3 regions of the Amylolactobacillus amylotrophicus DSM 20534 genome follow, and region 3 is predicted to be linked to each of the others. Evidence: predicted binding sites of a transcription regulator. Region 3 holds the regulator's gene; each other region holds the start of a gene.

Region 1 (4,553 bases), on a different contig from region 3:
ACAGTCACCTTTTGCGGTAGCTGATTCAGTTCCTGGATGAAATTCGCAGTCTCCTTGTCCGTAATGTTGACTCCTTTTGTGTATGTCTCTAGACTTGCCACTGAACTTGCGGAAAGATTAGTATCCAGCTTTATTTTACTGTCATAGTAATTGCTCAGGTAGGGCACGTGGTTCTGCATTGTGGACAACTGAATAATTTTATTCTTGTTGTTCTGGCGGAGTATTGCCAAGACATTCTTATACGAGGCAGCGTCACTGACATATGGGTTATTGCCAATTTTAGCTGAGTATTTCAGAGGGTCGGTTCCGGCTGTTTGTGCGTAGAAACGCTGGAAACCCAATTTCTTGAACGCTTTGTTACGCTCATAGGTTTGGGTCGTGAAAGGATGGATGGCGATTCGTTCGTCAAAAGAATTGATAATTGTTGGGAAGAAATCCAGCTGAGGGACGAGAAAGGAATATGGAATAGACATCGAGGGCGAGAAATTATTCATCGAAAGACCAGTAATAGCCTCGAACTCAATGTTGGCAGTCCCGCCGCCGTATCCATTCGAGAAGAAGAGCCCACCGTGATTATTGGCTTGGTAGTTTGTGATATTTGGCAGTGGGTTACTGGTTAATTGAACACCAGGAATACGTGCTGGATTTGCGAGCGACTCACTGAGAATATAAATAATAGTTTGGTCGTTTATCTTATTCTTACGTGTTTGGTTGAGGGATTGAGCAACTTTAGTATATTTGTACGCTAGCTGTTCCATCTTGCTCTTGCTGTAACCGTGTGGCTGTTCCATTGCAGTGACTTTCAGCATGCTGGCAAAACCAACCAGGGTGCCATTGGTTCTGTAATGCCCGATTGGCACAATCATGGAGAGGGTGCTGTAATGTGCGGCACGCATTGCCGGATTCTTGGCGACATGCGTACCGGTAGTGTTCCAGCTTACAGTTTGAGTTGGTAGGAAATTGACCCAGAAAACAAGGTAGCTGACGCTGACGATAATTAGCCCTAGTCGTACTGGTAATTTAGCGTGTAATTGGAGGTTAAAGCGTTTCTGGATAAGCCAAATGAACCCTAATAAAAGGACGAGACCTAAGATGACGCCCACTAGGTAGGTAGCGTTAATCATGCTAATCAATTCTGGAAGAATAACAATATTTTTTAAATCTAGTGGGGTGATCGGTTCATTTCGTAGTAGTACCTTTTGCATATTCGCGTAAGCTACAAGAATCACGATGAGGCTGTAGATACCAAGGGCCAAATAGACACGTTTCACAATTGCCACGACGATCATGTAAATCGCCAGTAGAAATGTCAGATTAATCAAACTCAACCACAGTGAGCCTGGACCGGTTACCATCGTGCTCAGTCTAAATGAATAGTTGGAGGCTTGGATAATAAAGTAGGAGCTGGGAATAACAATTGACGCAGCAAAAAGATGTGGTCGCGTCAGTCGGTGTTGTCTGATCCACTCGATGGTCGTAATCAGTATGAAGGTGAGCAAAATTCGGATGATGAGGAGGGCGCTGGGATTAGTAATTCCAAGTAGGTTAGTTGCTGCGACCATGCCGGTGTTCCACCAGATTGTGTTAATTTCAAAGTTGAGCGAGCCGACAATTAGGATTCCCGCAATTAAAGGCAAGGATAACTGGGCTTCTAGGTCTTTGAGTAAATGAGGTAGTCTAACGATAATTCCTAGACTGAAGCTGAACAGCACGCCAAAGATCGCCACTAGATAAAGGAGATTAAGTCGGTTTGTGCGGTCAATAATTACAAGGCCTAAAAGCAGTAACAGCAGGTTAATACCAATTAATAGCCAACGTTTATTCTTGGTTAAGGTCAGGAACCACTTGGTAAAGAGGGGACTAAGCAGCGCGAGCCAGAAAAGGATGAAGGTGGGATTGTTTATCTTCCAGACAAAGTTAAAAGCGGTGCTTAATTTGGCAAGCGAAAGGGCGGAGCTAACTAGGCTGAGGTGAATGATGAATGTAAATACACTGTAAGTGAGGAAAAAGAGTAGGATACGGTAATAGTATTGCTTGTTTTTAACCTGGGACAATAGAGTCTCATGGCGGGAGCCGAGGATAAAGGAAATTCCTAGGATTATTGCAAACTCCAACACAAAGAGGTAACGCGAGCCCCGAAAGGTGATTGCGGTGGGTGTCGCTGGGTAAAGTGAATTATAGGCAATTGCTAGAACTGCTATTAAGCCTACGAATATATTGAGTAATGAAGCTTGAATTTTTTGTACCAAACTAGCTGTTTGCATTAATGTAATCCTTTGATTTCATTCGTTGAGTTTGATTATAGCATTTTTAGAAAAACATTTGGCAACTACAGAATATAAAAAGGGTGGGTTCAGAAGAACCCACCCTTAGTATTACTTACCAGCTAACTATGTGTTAATGCTCTGTTAATCAATCTTAATCTGATTTGCGTCATCAGATTTCTCAGTTGCTTTTGGTAATGTGACGGTCAAAACGCCACCCTCGTATTTAGCAGAGATAGCTGACTTTTCTACGTCTGGAAGGCGGAATTGCCTTGATACATGGCCAATCGAACGCTCGTTGTGAATGATGTTCCCATCTTTATCACTCAAATCTGAGAATGACTCACGAGAACCAGAAACACTAAGAACGCCGTTTTGGTAATTTAAATTAATCTTATCCTTTTGCATTCCTGGCATGTCAATCTTGACTACGTACTCCTTGTCGGTTTCAGCGATGTCTGATTGCATAATATTTGCTAATGATACATTAGCAAAGTCGTCTCTAGGGAAACCGAAGAAGTCATCGTTAAACCAATCATTAAACCGATCCAATGGATTTCTATTACTACGATGCATTAATTCATTTGCCATATTGAAAACTTCCTTTCTTTCAACCTACATATATATTGTAGGAGCTATTTTACCGGGATTCAAATATTTTGCACTTGCTATTTTTGCTAAAATAATGTAATTTTGATATAGCAAATACGAACACTTGTTCGCGAAAAGGGGTGATAATTTGTATGATTATCGTTATGAGCCTAAACGCCTAATCTTCATGATTGATAATAAATCATTCTATGCCAGTGTCGAGAGCGTGGCCTTGGGGTTGAATCCGTTGAAGACCAAATTGGTAGTCATGTCGACCCAGAAGAATACTAATGGCGGCCTCGTCCTAGCTGCCTCGCCGATGGCGAAGAAGAAATACGGAATCAAGAATGTGATGAGACAGCGCAACTTGCCAACCAAGGAGGAGGCGCCAGACCTAATTTACGTCGAGCCCCACATGAACCTTTACATCCAGAAGAGCATGGAGATTATTGAGATATTTCGGAAATATGTGGCTGACGAGGACCTGCACGTCTACTCGATTGATGAGAGTATCTTAGACATGACCAACTCATACCAGTTGTTTGGTAAGGACCCGTTTGAGGTGGCGCGGAAGATTCAATTAGATATTCGTAATCAGCTCGGTATTTACACGACTGTAGGTATCGGAGAGAACCCGCTTTTGGCGAAATTTGCACTGGACATCGATGCAAAGAAAAGGGCAACAATGATCGCCTTCTGGCATTATGTGGAGGTGGCAGATACAATCTGGCAAATTTCTGATTTAACGGATGTTTGGGGAATCAATAAACGAACTGCAGCCCACCTTGAGAGAATTGGTATTCACAATATGTACGAGTTGGCACACACTGATCCGGTCAAACTGAAGAACGAATTTGGCATAATCGGTGAACAGCTTTTTGCAATGAGTTGGGGGGTTGATCGGAGTTTAATTCGGGATAAATATATTCCGCAAGCAAGAAGCTATGGTAATTCACAGGTTTTACCACGAGACTACTTGGTGCAACGTGAGATTGAAATCGTGATTAGGGAAATTGGCGAACAGGTCGCCGCCAGAATTAGAAGTCGCAAATTACAAACGGGTCTCGTCAGCTTGTGGATTGGTTTTTCATACAAAAGTAGTACGGGTAAGAAGCGTTCGGGTTTTCGTAAGCAACAAAAAATTAGTTATACAAATGACAATAAGGAGTTAGTTGAGGAGCTACTAGCCCTTTTTCGGAGTAATTGGCATGGGGAAATTGTACGAAATATTGGAGTGGACTATGGTGACCTGATTCCAGAACAAGTAAGTCAATTAAATCTGTTTGTGCAACCGCAGCAGTTAGAGAAACGGAGCAAACTGGATCGGACGGCTGATCAGATTAGAAAGAAATTCGGTTTGAAATCTGCCGTTAAATTAAGTAGCTTAGCACCTGGGGGTACAGCGATAGAACGTGCCGGCCTTGTCGGGGGCCACAATGGTGGTAATAGTTATGAGTGATTTTGATCGAATGTTGGACGATTTTTTTAAGAATTATCAGGATCGTGGTATGAAGAAATGGGCAGGTTTTTATTTAAGTGATCACACACAAAAGATTGAACAAGAGGAGCAGCAAAATAATAAGGTAATAAAGAGTCGCCCGATTCAAACTGCAGAAGAGGTTGGTATGCTGTTGTTCCAGGCATTTGAGAATCATCTAGAGGTGGATATCCAATTGAAACAAGTTGACGTAAATGGTG
Region 2 (4,553 bases), on a different contig from region 3:
TCCGTGGCGTACTAGATGAGGCTGATGGCATTGTGACCCGTCGTAAAACGGAGATTGAGAAACCACTAGAGTTATTCTACGAACAAGTTGCTAAGCGGGTAGCCACAGGAATTGCTCACAGTGCAGCAGCTAGTGATGAAGCCCAGCTCGAAAAAGATTTCTACCATGAACTCGTGCACCAGAACTTTATTCCTGCCGGTCGAGTTATCTACGGGGCGGGGACAAACTCTGAGGTGACCTACTTTAATTGCTACGTGATGCCGTTCATCCAGGACTCACGTGGTGGGCTAGCCAAGCACAGACAGGAAGTAATGGAAATCATGAGTCGCGGTGGCGGTGTCGGGACGAATGGTTCAACGTTGCGGCCAAAGGCTGCAGTGGTCCATGGTGTCAATGGTAAATCCTCCGGGGCTATTTCCTGGCTGAATGACCTGGCCAACTTAACTCACTTGGTTGAACAGGGCGGATCTCGTCGTGGGGCCCAGATGATCATGTTGGCCGACTGGCACCCAGACATCTTCGAATTTATTTTAGCCAAAATCCAAAATCCGTCAGTATTGCAGTACTTGATTAACAACAGTAAGAGCAAGTTGGTCCGGCGACTAGCGAGTGAAAAGCTAGACTTCAAGCCACTCTCTTCTGATGAGCAAGCCTTCTACCAAGAGGCAATTGAGCATACTGAAGAGAGTCAGTTCAAACACGAGATTGAGGAGAAGCTCCGTCTAGGTGGTAGCTATTCCGTTCAAAATGCTGACTTCTTGACCGGAGCAAATATTTCGGTTTGTTTAACGAAGGAATTCATGGAGGCTGTTAAAACTGATGGCAACTATGAACTAAGATTTCCAGACGTCGATAACTACGATGAAGCGGAGATGGCCATCTATGACGAGCAGTGGCAGGATGTCGGTGATGTGCGTGAATGGGAAAAAATGGGTCACGCCGTCAAAACCTACAGAACAATTAAAGCTCGTGAACTTTGGGATTTGATTACTTTTTGTGCAACCTACTCTGCTGAACCCGGAATTTTCTTCATCGATAACGCAAACGAGATGACGAATGCAACTGCTTACGGTCAAAAGGTTGTAGCTACCAACCCTTGTGGTGAGCAGCCACTGACCCCATATGCAGTCTGCAACCTGGCTTCCTTGAACCTAGCTAATTTCGTGAATAAAGAAACTAAGACTGTGGATGAAGAGAAGCTGAAACGGGTTGTGCGTCACGCCGTGCAATTCCAGGATCTCGTTATTGATGCTACGCCATACTTTTTCGACAAAAACGAGCGGCAAGCTAAGGGAGAACGACGGATTGGCATGGGCATCATGGGTCTCGCAGACCTGTTGATTTACTGTGAGAAACGGTATGGTTCAGTTGAGGGTAACCAATTGATCGATCATCTGTTTGAAATTATCGCAACGACCGCTTACCGACAATCAATAGAGTTAGCTAAGACTAAAGGTAGTTTCCCATTCTTGGTTGGCCAAACTGCCGCAGAGACAGCAGCTTTACGGGAGAAATTTATCAATACCGGTTACATGAAGAAGATGCCTGAGGACATTCGCCAAGATGTCTTGAAGTATGGGATTAGAAATTCACACCTGTTAACGGTTGCTCCTACTGGCTCGACTGGGACTATGACCGGCGTCTCAACCGGTTTAGAGCCATACTACTCATTCTCATACTTCCGTTCAGGTCGTCTGGGCAAATTCATCGAAGTAAACGCTGCAATTGTTGATGAATACCTTGCAAGTCATCCGGGGACAACTAAGGAAAACTTACCTGATTTCTTCGTCTCGGCAATGGAGCTTTCTCCAAAGGAGCACGTTGACGTTCAATGTGTCATTCAGCGCTGGGTTGATAGTTCTATCTCGAAGACCGTCAACGCGCCAAGAGGCTACAGCGTGGAACAAGTTGCCCAGGTGTACCAAGACCTCTACGATGGTGGTGCAAAAGGGGGTACCGTCTACGTGGATGGTAGCCGTGATTCACAGGTGCTGACCCTCACTAATGAAGAAAACACGATGGATAACTTACTGGATGACGATGATACAAGTAAGGCTAAGACGACCGATGAACCTGTCAAGGCCGTTGAACAAGTTGAGCTACACGTAATTACCGATACGGACGACACAAAAGAACAGTGTGCCCCCACTGATGAAGAGCTCACAGGCCTGTTTACCGGCCGTGTCGAGGGTGTCGACGAAGGAAACATTTGTCCAATCTGCCACAAGGGAATTGTGGAGAAGATTGGTGGCTGTACCACGTGCACCAACTGTAAAGTACAATTGAAGTGCGGGCTGTAATACTAATATTAAGGAAATTTTTTAATGAAAAAACTGCTAAGAATTTTGGTTGTGGCGGTATTACCAATACTGCTCCTAGGAGTGGGCTGCAGCAATCAGGAGAAGTCAACAGACAATACACAAACTAAATCAAGTTCTGTCGCGAACCAAACGGCAACAATTAAGGTGTTTGATCGAACCAACAACAAGGTGCTAGGCAACAAGAAGGTGTCGTTCAAAAAGGGCGAGTCAGTTTTAGCCGCCTTGAAGAAGAGCTATCGGGTGACCGAAAGTAAGGGATTCGTCTCGGCGATCAATGGTGTAGAACAAGACGACCAAGCTGGCGCTTACTGGACCTTCACGGTAAATGGTCAGGATGCCACAAAGGGTGCAGGCGAGATCCAGCTTGCACCAAAGGACAAGGTTGTCTTCAAGCTGAGCACATACGAAAAATAAGGTGACGATATTTCATTTAAGCCATTCAAATTGCCTCTGTGAGGAGGTTAAACTTGAATGGCTTTTTTTCTATTAGGCAAAAGGTGAACAGATGTTTGGTTAATGCGGTATAATTATTGGTAGTAAATTTAGCTAAACTAAGTTGCACAAGAACAGGCGGTTATCATGAAACAAGAATCACTTTTTGCAAACCAAGTAGACAATACGCCACTCGCGAGTCGGGTGAGACCGCAAACGCTGGCGCAATTTGTCGGTCAGGACCATTTGCTTGGTCCCGGCAAAATCCTGCGTGAAATCATCGAGAATGACCAGGTATCATCGATGATCTTCTGGGGGCCGCCAGGAGTCGGGAAGACCACTCTCGCCGAGATTATTGCCCGGACAACCAAATCGAATTTTTTGAGCTTTAGCGCCGTCGATAGTAGTATTAGTAAGATTAAAAAGATCATGCAACAGGCCGAGCTTGACCGGGAGATTGGGCAACAGACGATGGTTTTTGTTGATGAGATTCACCGTTTCAATAAGGCACAGCAGGATGCGTTCTTGCCCTATGTCGAGCGAGGCAGCATTATTTTGATTGGGGCAACGACCGAGAACCCTTCGTTTGAGGTGAACTCGGCCTTATTATCACGCTGCAAGGTTTTCGTACTGAAGGCATTGACGACTGCTGCAATCAGCCAGCTGCTGCAAAATGCGCTCACCAATCCTGCTGGATTTTTGAAACAGCATGTCAAGATCGGTGCTGCGGAACTTCATTCCATTGCAAATTTCGCCGATGGGGATGCAAGGATGGCCCTCAACACGCTGGAAATGGCCGTCTTGAACGGTGAGAAGAATGGCTCTGAGATTACGGTGACCACGTCCAGCCTGGCCCAACTAATTACCCGTAAATTTGTCCTGTACGACAAGAACGGTGAAGAGCACTACAACATTATCTCGGCTCTGCATAAATCAATGCGCAATAGTGACGTAGATGCTTCGATCTACTGGCTACTACGGATGCTTGAAGGTGGCGAGGATCCGCTTTATATCGCCCGCCGCATTGTCCGCTTTGCAGCGGAAGACATTGGCTTAGCAGACACTAACGCGCTGAACGTAGCCATAAACGTTTTTCAGGCTTGTCAGTTTCTGGGGATGCCTGAGTGCGATGTCCATCTGGTAGAGGCGGTGACTTATATGGCGCTTGCGCCGAAGTCTAATGCGGTTTATGCGGCCAAGAATGCTGCGGCAAAGGACGTCAAGCAGACTGCGAATGATCCGGTTCCTTTGCAGATTAGAAATGCACCAACGAAGTTGATGAAGGATCTAGGCTATGGTAAAGATTACGAATACGCCCATGCAACTAAGGATAAGTTAACGACGATGGACACAATGCCGGAATCGGTCGCCGGTCACGAGTATTATTTACCGACAATCGAGGGCCAAGAGGTGCGGTTTAAGGCACGTCTAGAACAGATTAAGGAGTGGCATCGGGCACACCAAGAATAGAAAAATCAGGCTGACAATCTCTGTTCAAGAGTGTTGGCCTAATTTTTATTGTGCCAATTTTCAGCTGATGCGGATCTATTCTAATTGATCGTCTGAAATACCCAGCGCCTGCATCATCTTTTCATTTTTAATAATTGTGATGTCTTTTGGCTGTTCGACTGGGAGATCAGAAACCTGCTGGCCCTTGATGATTTTGATGGCTAACTTAGCCGTTTGGCGGCCAAGTTTCTCATAATCTAGTCCCTCGTTAGCAACACCACCATCCCGCACCATGGTACTTGCACCAGGAATAACTGGGACCTTAGTCTTTCTTGAAATCTTACCCACTGT
Region 3 (4,553 bases):
ACAAAACGAGGGAAATACGGGGAAGTATGAGGAAGTTATATATTCTTATTATCAGTCTAAAGCCAATATTTATAAGGGTTTGGGGAATAGTGAGGAAGAGTAGTGAAAGAGTGAAAATTTTATGGCCAGATTAGTAATTTGCTGGTGCACTCTGTAAATTATTAAAACTTAGCAAATCAATAGGTTATACAGTCAGTTCCAGCTAAGGATAATTTCTAAACAGGAAATTTTAGAATGAATCAGTTCCATGTTACAGTAGTAGTGTAACCGAATACATTATTTTCTGGAAAAGAGGAACAATATGGCAAACTATGATTTCCCGAACACCAAAGAGCAACTGAATCAATTGATTGCGGATATCAGTCAGTTGGGTGTGGTGGTTCAACAGACTCACTGGTATATGCGCGGTGAGAACTTCTTCAGATTACATCCGCTCATGGATGAATATGGTGCGCAACTTGATCAACAAAAAGACGAGATTGCAGAACGGTTAATTGCATTGAACGGTAGTCCTTTTGCGACGACTCACGAGTTCATTGAGAATACTGGTATTCCAGATGAGGAGCTCCAGTTCGATGAATTAAGTATGCAGGAGCTGATGCAACGCCTCGTTGATCAATTCAAATATCTGCGTGACCAATTTCAGAAGGGGATTGAGATCACCGACGAGGAAAAGGATTTTCCGACTCAGGACATGCTAAATGGATTCAAGAGTGAGACCGATAAGATCATCTGGATGATTAATGCATACTTGGGTCAAGCTCCGCTTGATTAAAGATCGTGCAAAACAAAAAAGACAGCCAACCGGCTGTCTTTTACTTTACATTAATCATGTAATACTCTATATTAGATAATCGATTGTCTGTAGAGGGAGACAAGTTTCCCCAGTATCTGAACGGAATCCAAGATGATAGGGTCCATATAATCATTCTCTGGTTGTAGTCTATAATGACCGTTCTCCTTGTAGAAGCGTTTGATGGTAGCTTCGTCCTCGTCGGTCATTGCGACAACTACATCACCGTTATTTGCGCTAGATTGTTTCTTTACAATTACGTTGTCACCATCAAGAATACCCATGTTAATCATACTTTCACCGTGCACAGTAAGCATGAAGTACTCGTCATCCGAATTTTCAAGTTCAGGTGGTACAGGGAAGTAGTCTGTAATATCTTCAACGGCTAGAATTGGCTGGCCCGCAGTTACGACACCGATCATCGGAATCGATTTCTGCTTCGCACCAATTAATTCACGTCCTAAATCAGTGACCTCAATTGCCCGTGGCTTTGTGGCATCCTTGACTAGATAGCCCTTGCGCTCTAGTCGTTCAAGGTGACCATGGACGGTCGAAGTAGAAGAAAGTCCAACTGATTGACCGATTTCTCGGACGGTTGGTGGAAACCCGCGATCCTCAACTGCCTCGTAGATGAATCTTAATATTTCAATTTGTTTGTTCTCGTGGACTTTTGTCATGGCTAAACTCCGTATTTTTCGTTAAGATAAGGGTATCACAAATTTTTGTCATAGGCAAACAAATGTTCTAGATTGGGGTTTTACAATGAATAAGGAAGAAAAAGCCAAGTTAGTGCAGAGAATTAATGAGCTAGCGGCGAAGAAAAAGGCTGGCGAATTAACCGCTGCAGAGGTCGAGGAAAGAAAGGAATTACACCAGATTTTCCTGAAGGATTTCCGCGCCGGATTCAGGCAAACAGTTGAAAACATCAAACTGGTCGATGAGCACGGTAACGATGTTACATCCGAAAAAGCAAAGGCCGCACAAAGAGAAAAAGGATTAAGACAAGATTAGACTTTCAATGAGAGCTAATATTGTGTAAACTAATAATGTTGAAATTTTGGGAGGATAAATAAGTATATGAACACAGGTATCTGGATATTAATCGTAGTAATTGGAATACTAGGTGGCGCCACTGGTGGCTTCTTCCTAGCGAGAAACTATATGAAGAAGTATTTTGAAAAGAATCCACCAATCAATGAGGAAATGATTAGTGCAATGATGAGTCAAATGGGTCAGAAGCCTTCTGCAAAGAAGCTTAACCAAATGATGGCCAGCATGAAGGCACAAAGCAAATCTTCTAAGAAATAGTTGACTGAGGCGGGTATTTACCTGCCTTTTTCATATTCATTCGAGGTTTAAGATGGGAATATTTAAGAAACTCGGCTGGTACTTCAAAGCCGAAAGAAAACGTTATACATTGGGAATCGGTTTTTTGATTCTGACAGCAATTATCAATTTGATCCCACCTAGAATCTTAGGTATGATGGCTGACCAAATTGATACGGGCTCAATTACTTGGGAGAGATTTTTCACGTTAATCGGCGCGATTTTAAGTGCAGCAATTCTGCTGTACCTATTTCGCTATTTGTGGCGCACCCAAATTTGGGGTGGCGCGGCCAAGCTTGAATGGACAATGCGTTCGAAGTTATTCTGGCATTTCATGCAGATGGATGAGACGTTCTATCAGAAGCATCGTACTGGTGATTTAATGGCACACGCCACAAACGACCTGAGTGCGATTCAGCAAGTCGCAGGGGCTGGGGTTTTGACACTGGTTGACTCAATTGTTACTGGTGGCTCGACCATTATCGCTATGATGATTTTTGTAGACTGGCGTTTGACCCTGGTTGCCATGATTCCGATGCCGTTCTTAGCCGTAATGGCTCGTGTGTTAGGTACGAAACTGCACGATGCATTCGGCCACTCACAGGCGGCGTTCTCTAAGCTGAATAATAAGACACAGGAGAGTATCTCTGGTGTGAAGGTCATCAAGACTTTCGGCCAAGAGAAGGAAGACACTGCGGAATTTGACCAGATGGTTGACAAGACCATCCAAATCAACAAGCGGGTCTTCAAGCTCGATTCTATGTTCGACCCTTTAACGACACTGATCATTGGTGCAACTTACGTGATTACCATTATTTATGGCGGGATGCTGGTTGCAAACAAGACAATTACAATTGGTCAGTTGATTTCGTTTATCTCATATATCTCAGCCATGGTTTGGCCGATGTTTGCAATCGGGCGCTTGTTCAATGTCTTGGAGCGTGGTAGTGCGAGCTATGATCGGGTGATGGAACTCATGAACGAGCAATCACTGATTAAGGAGGTCAACGAGCAGCCAAGTAAGCTGGCCACTGGTGATTTGACCTATGAGGTTGAACGTTTTGCTTATCCAGACGAGCCAGAACACACGACACTTTCAAACATCAACTTTACGTTGCCGATGGGTAAGACGCTTGGGTTGGTAGGTCGTGTTGGTGCAGGTAAGTCGACGATTATCAAGCTGCTGATGCGGGAGTTTGATAACTACACTGGTTCAATCAAAATCGGCGAGAAGAACATCAAGGATATCCCACTGGATGACTTGTTACATGCGATTGGCTATGTGCCACAGAACAACTTTTTGTTCTCAACTAGCATTCGTGATAATATTCGGTTTGCAAATATCGATGCCGAGCAGTCGCAAGTGGAGGCCGCAGCCAAGAAAAGCGCGCTCCATGATGATATCTTGCAGTTCCCGAGAAACTACAATACCTTGGTTGGGGAGAACGGGGTGTCGTTATCTGGTGGTCAAAAGCAGCGTCTAGCAATTGCTCGTGCACTTTTGAAAGACCCGGAGATCCTCATTTTGGATGATGCGCTGAGCGCGGTCGATGCCAAAACAGAAGAGACCATTCTGGGCCACCTGAAGGAAGATAGAAAAGATGCTACCACGATTATCTCTGCCCACAGGCTCACTTCTGTGATGCATGCTGACGAAATACTGGTAATCAACGATGGCCGGATAGTTGAGCAAGGCACGCATGAATCACTGTTAGCTTCACGTGGTTGGTACTATGAGATGTGGGAGAAACAACAATTAGAAGTCAAGGTAGGAGGTGAGATTGATGGATGATGAAGAACAATACCGGTCAATCTGGTCGAAGAATATTCCGGCAAAAGAACAATTCAAGATCATGAAGCGCTTGTTCACTTTCGTTAAACCGTTCAAGTGGACATTTATTATTGCGGTTGTGGGGGCATTCTTGGTGAGTGTCATCAACATGTTATTACCACGGTTACTCCAATACTTCATGGATAATTTCCTCACTAAACAGACCGCGACAGTGCAGATTATCCTGGGCTTTGCGGCCATTTATGCTATTGGAAGTATCCTGAAGGCCATTTTGCAATATATCTATTACTTTATGTATTCGATGGGCAGCGAACGTGCCTTAGAGGATGTGAGACGGACCATCTTTCGGAAGCTGCACAACCTCGGGATGCGTTACTTTGATCAGACACCTGCCGGCTCGATTGTTTCTCGTGTGACGAACGATACGAGTACGTTGGCGGACTTTTGGAACGTGTTTGCAACGTTGATTATCGCGCTATTCTCGATGATTACTGCACTAGTGGCCATGTGGACCACGAATCATACGGCCACCTTCATCGTTATGGCCTTTATTCCGATACTACTATTCTTTGTCTGGCTTTACACACACTTTAGTTCAAAGCTCTACCGGAGATTTCGTGAGAAGTTGAGTCAGATTAACGT

The links. The regulator LexA, encoded in region 3, represses DNA repair genes until DNA is damaged. The targets are predictions, from matches to a motif close to CNAACANNTGTTNG.
Region 1: the regulator LexA is predicted to act here: its motif matches at 2,973-2,986, upstream of FC62_RS03640 (Y-family DNA polymerase).
Region 2: the regulator LexA is predicted to act here: its motif matches at 2,820-2,833, upstream of FC62_RS02925 (replication-associated recombination protein A).

Annotation. Positions count from the first base shown of each region.
Region 1 covers NZ_AZCV01000002.1:151,988-156,540, reverse strand. The annotation lists gene FC62_RS03650 (LTA synthase family protein) at 1-2,264, opposite strand, end outside; gene FC62_RS03645 (Hsp20/alpha crystallin family protein) at 2,409-2,855, opposite strand; gene FC62_RS03640 (Y-family DNA polymerase) at 3,004-4,314, shown strand; gene FC62_RS03635 (hypothetical protein) at 4,307-4,553, shown strand, end outside.
Region 2 covers NZ_AZCV01000002.1:16,267-20,819, reverse strand. The annotation lists gene FC62_RS02935 (vitamin B12-dependent ribonucleotide reductase) at 1-2,300, shown strand, start outside; gene FC62_RS02930 (DUF4430 domain-containing protein) at 2,325-2,735, shown strand; gene FC62_RS02925 (replication-associated recombination protein A) at 2,901-4,223, shown strand; gene FC62_RS02920 (ABC transporter substrate-binding protein) at 4,299-4,553, opposite strand, start outside.
Region 3 covers NZ_AZCV01000001.1:80,036-84,588, forward strand. The annotation lists gene FC62_RS00410 (Dps family protein) at 302-775, shown strand; gene lexA (transcriptional repressor LexA) at 847-1,470, opposite strand; gene FC62_RS00420 (DUF896 domain-containing protein) at 1,556-1,804, shown strand; gene FC62_RS00425 (YneF family protein) at 1,871-2,101, shown strand; gene FC62_RS00430 (ABC transporter ATP-binding protein) at 2,154-3,911, shown strand; gene FC62_RS00435 (ABC transporter ATP-binding protein) at 3,904-4,553, shown strand, end outside.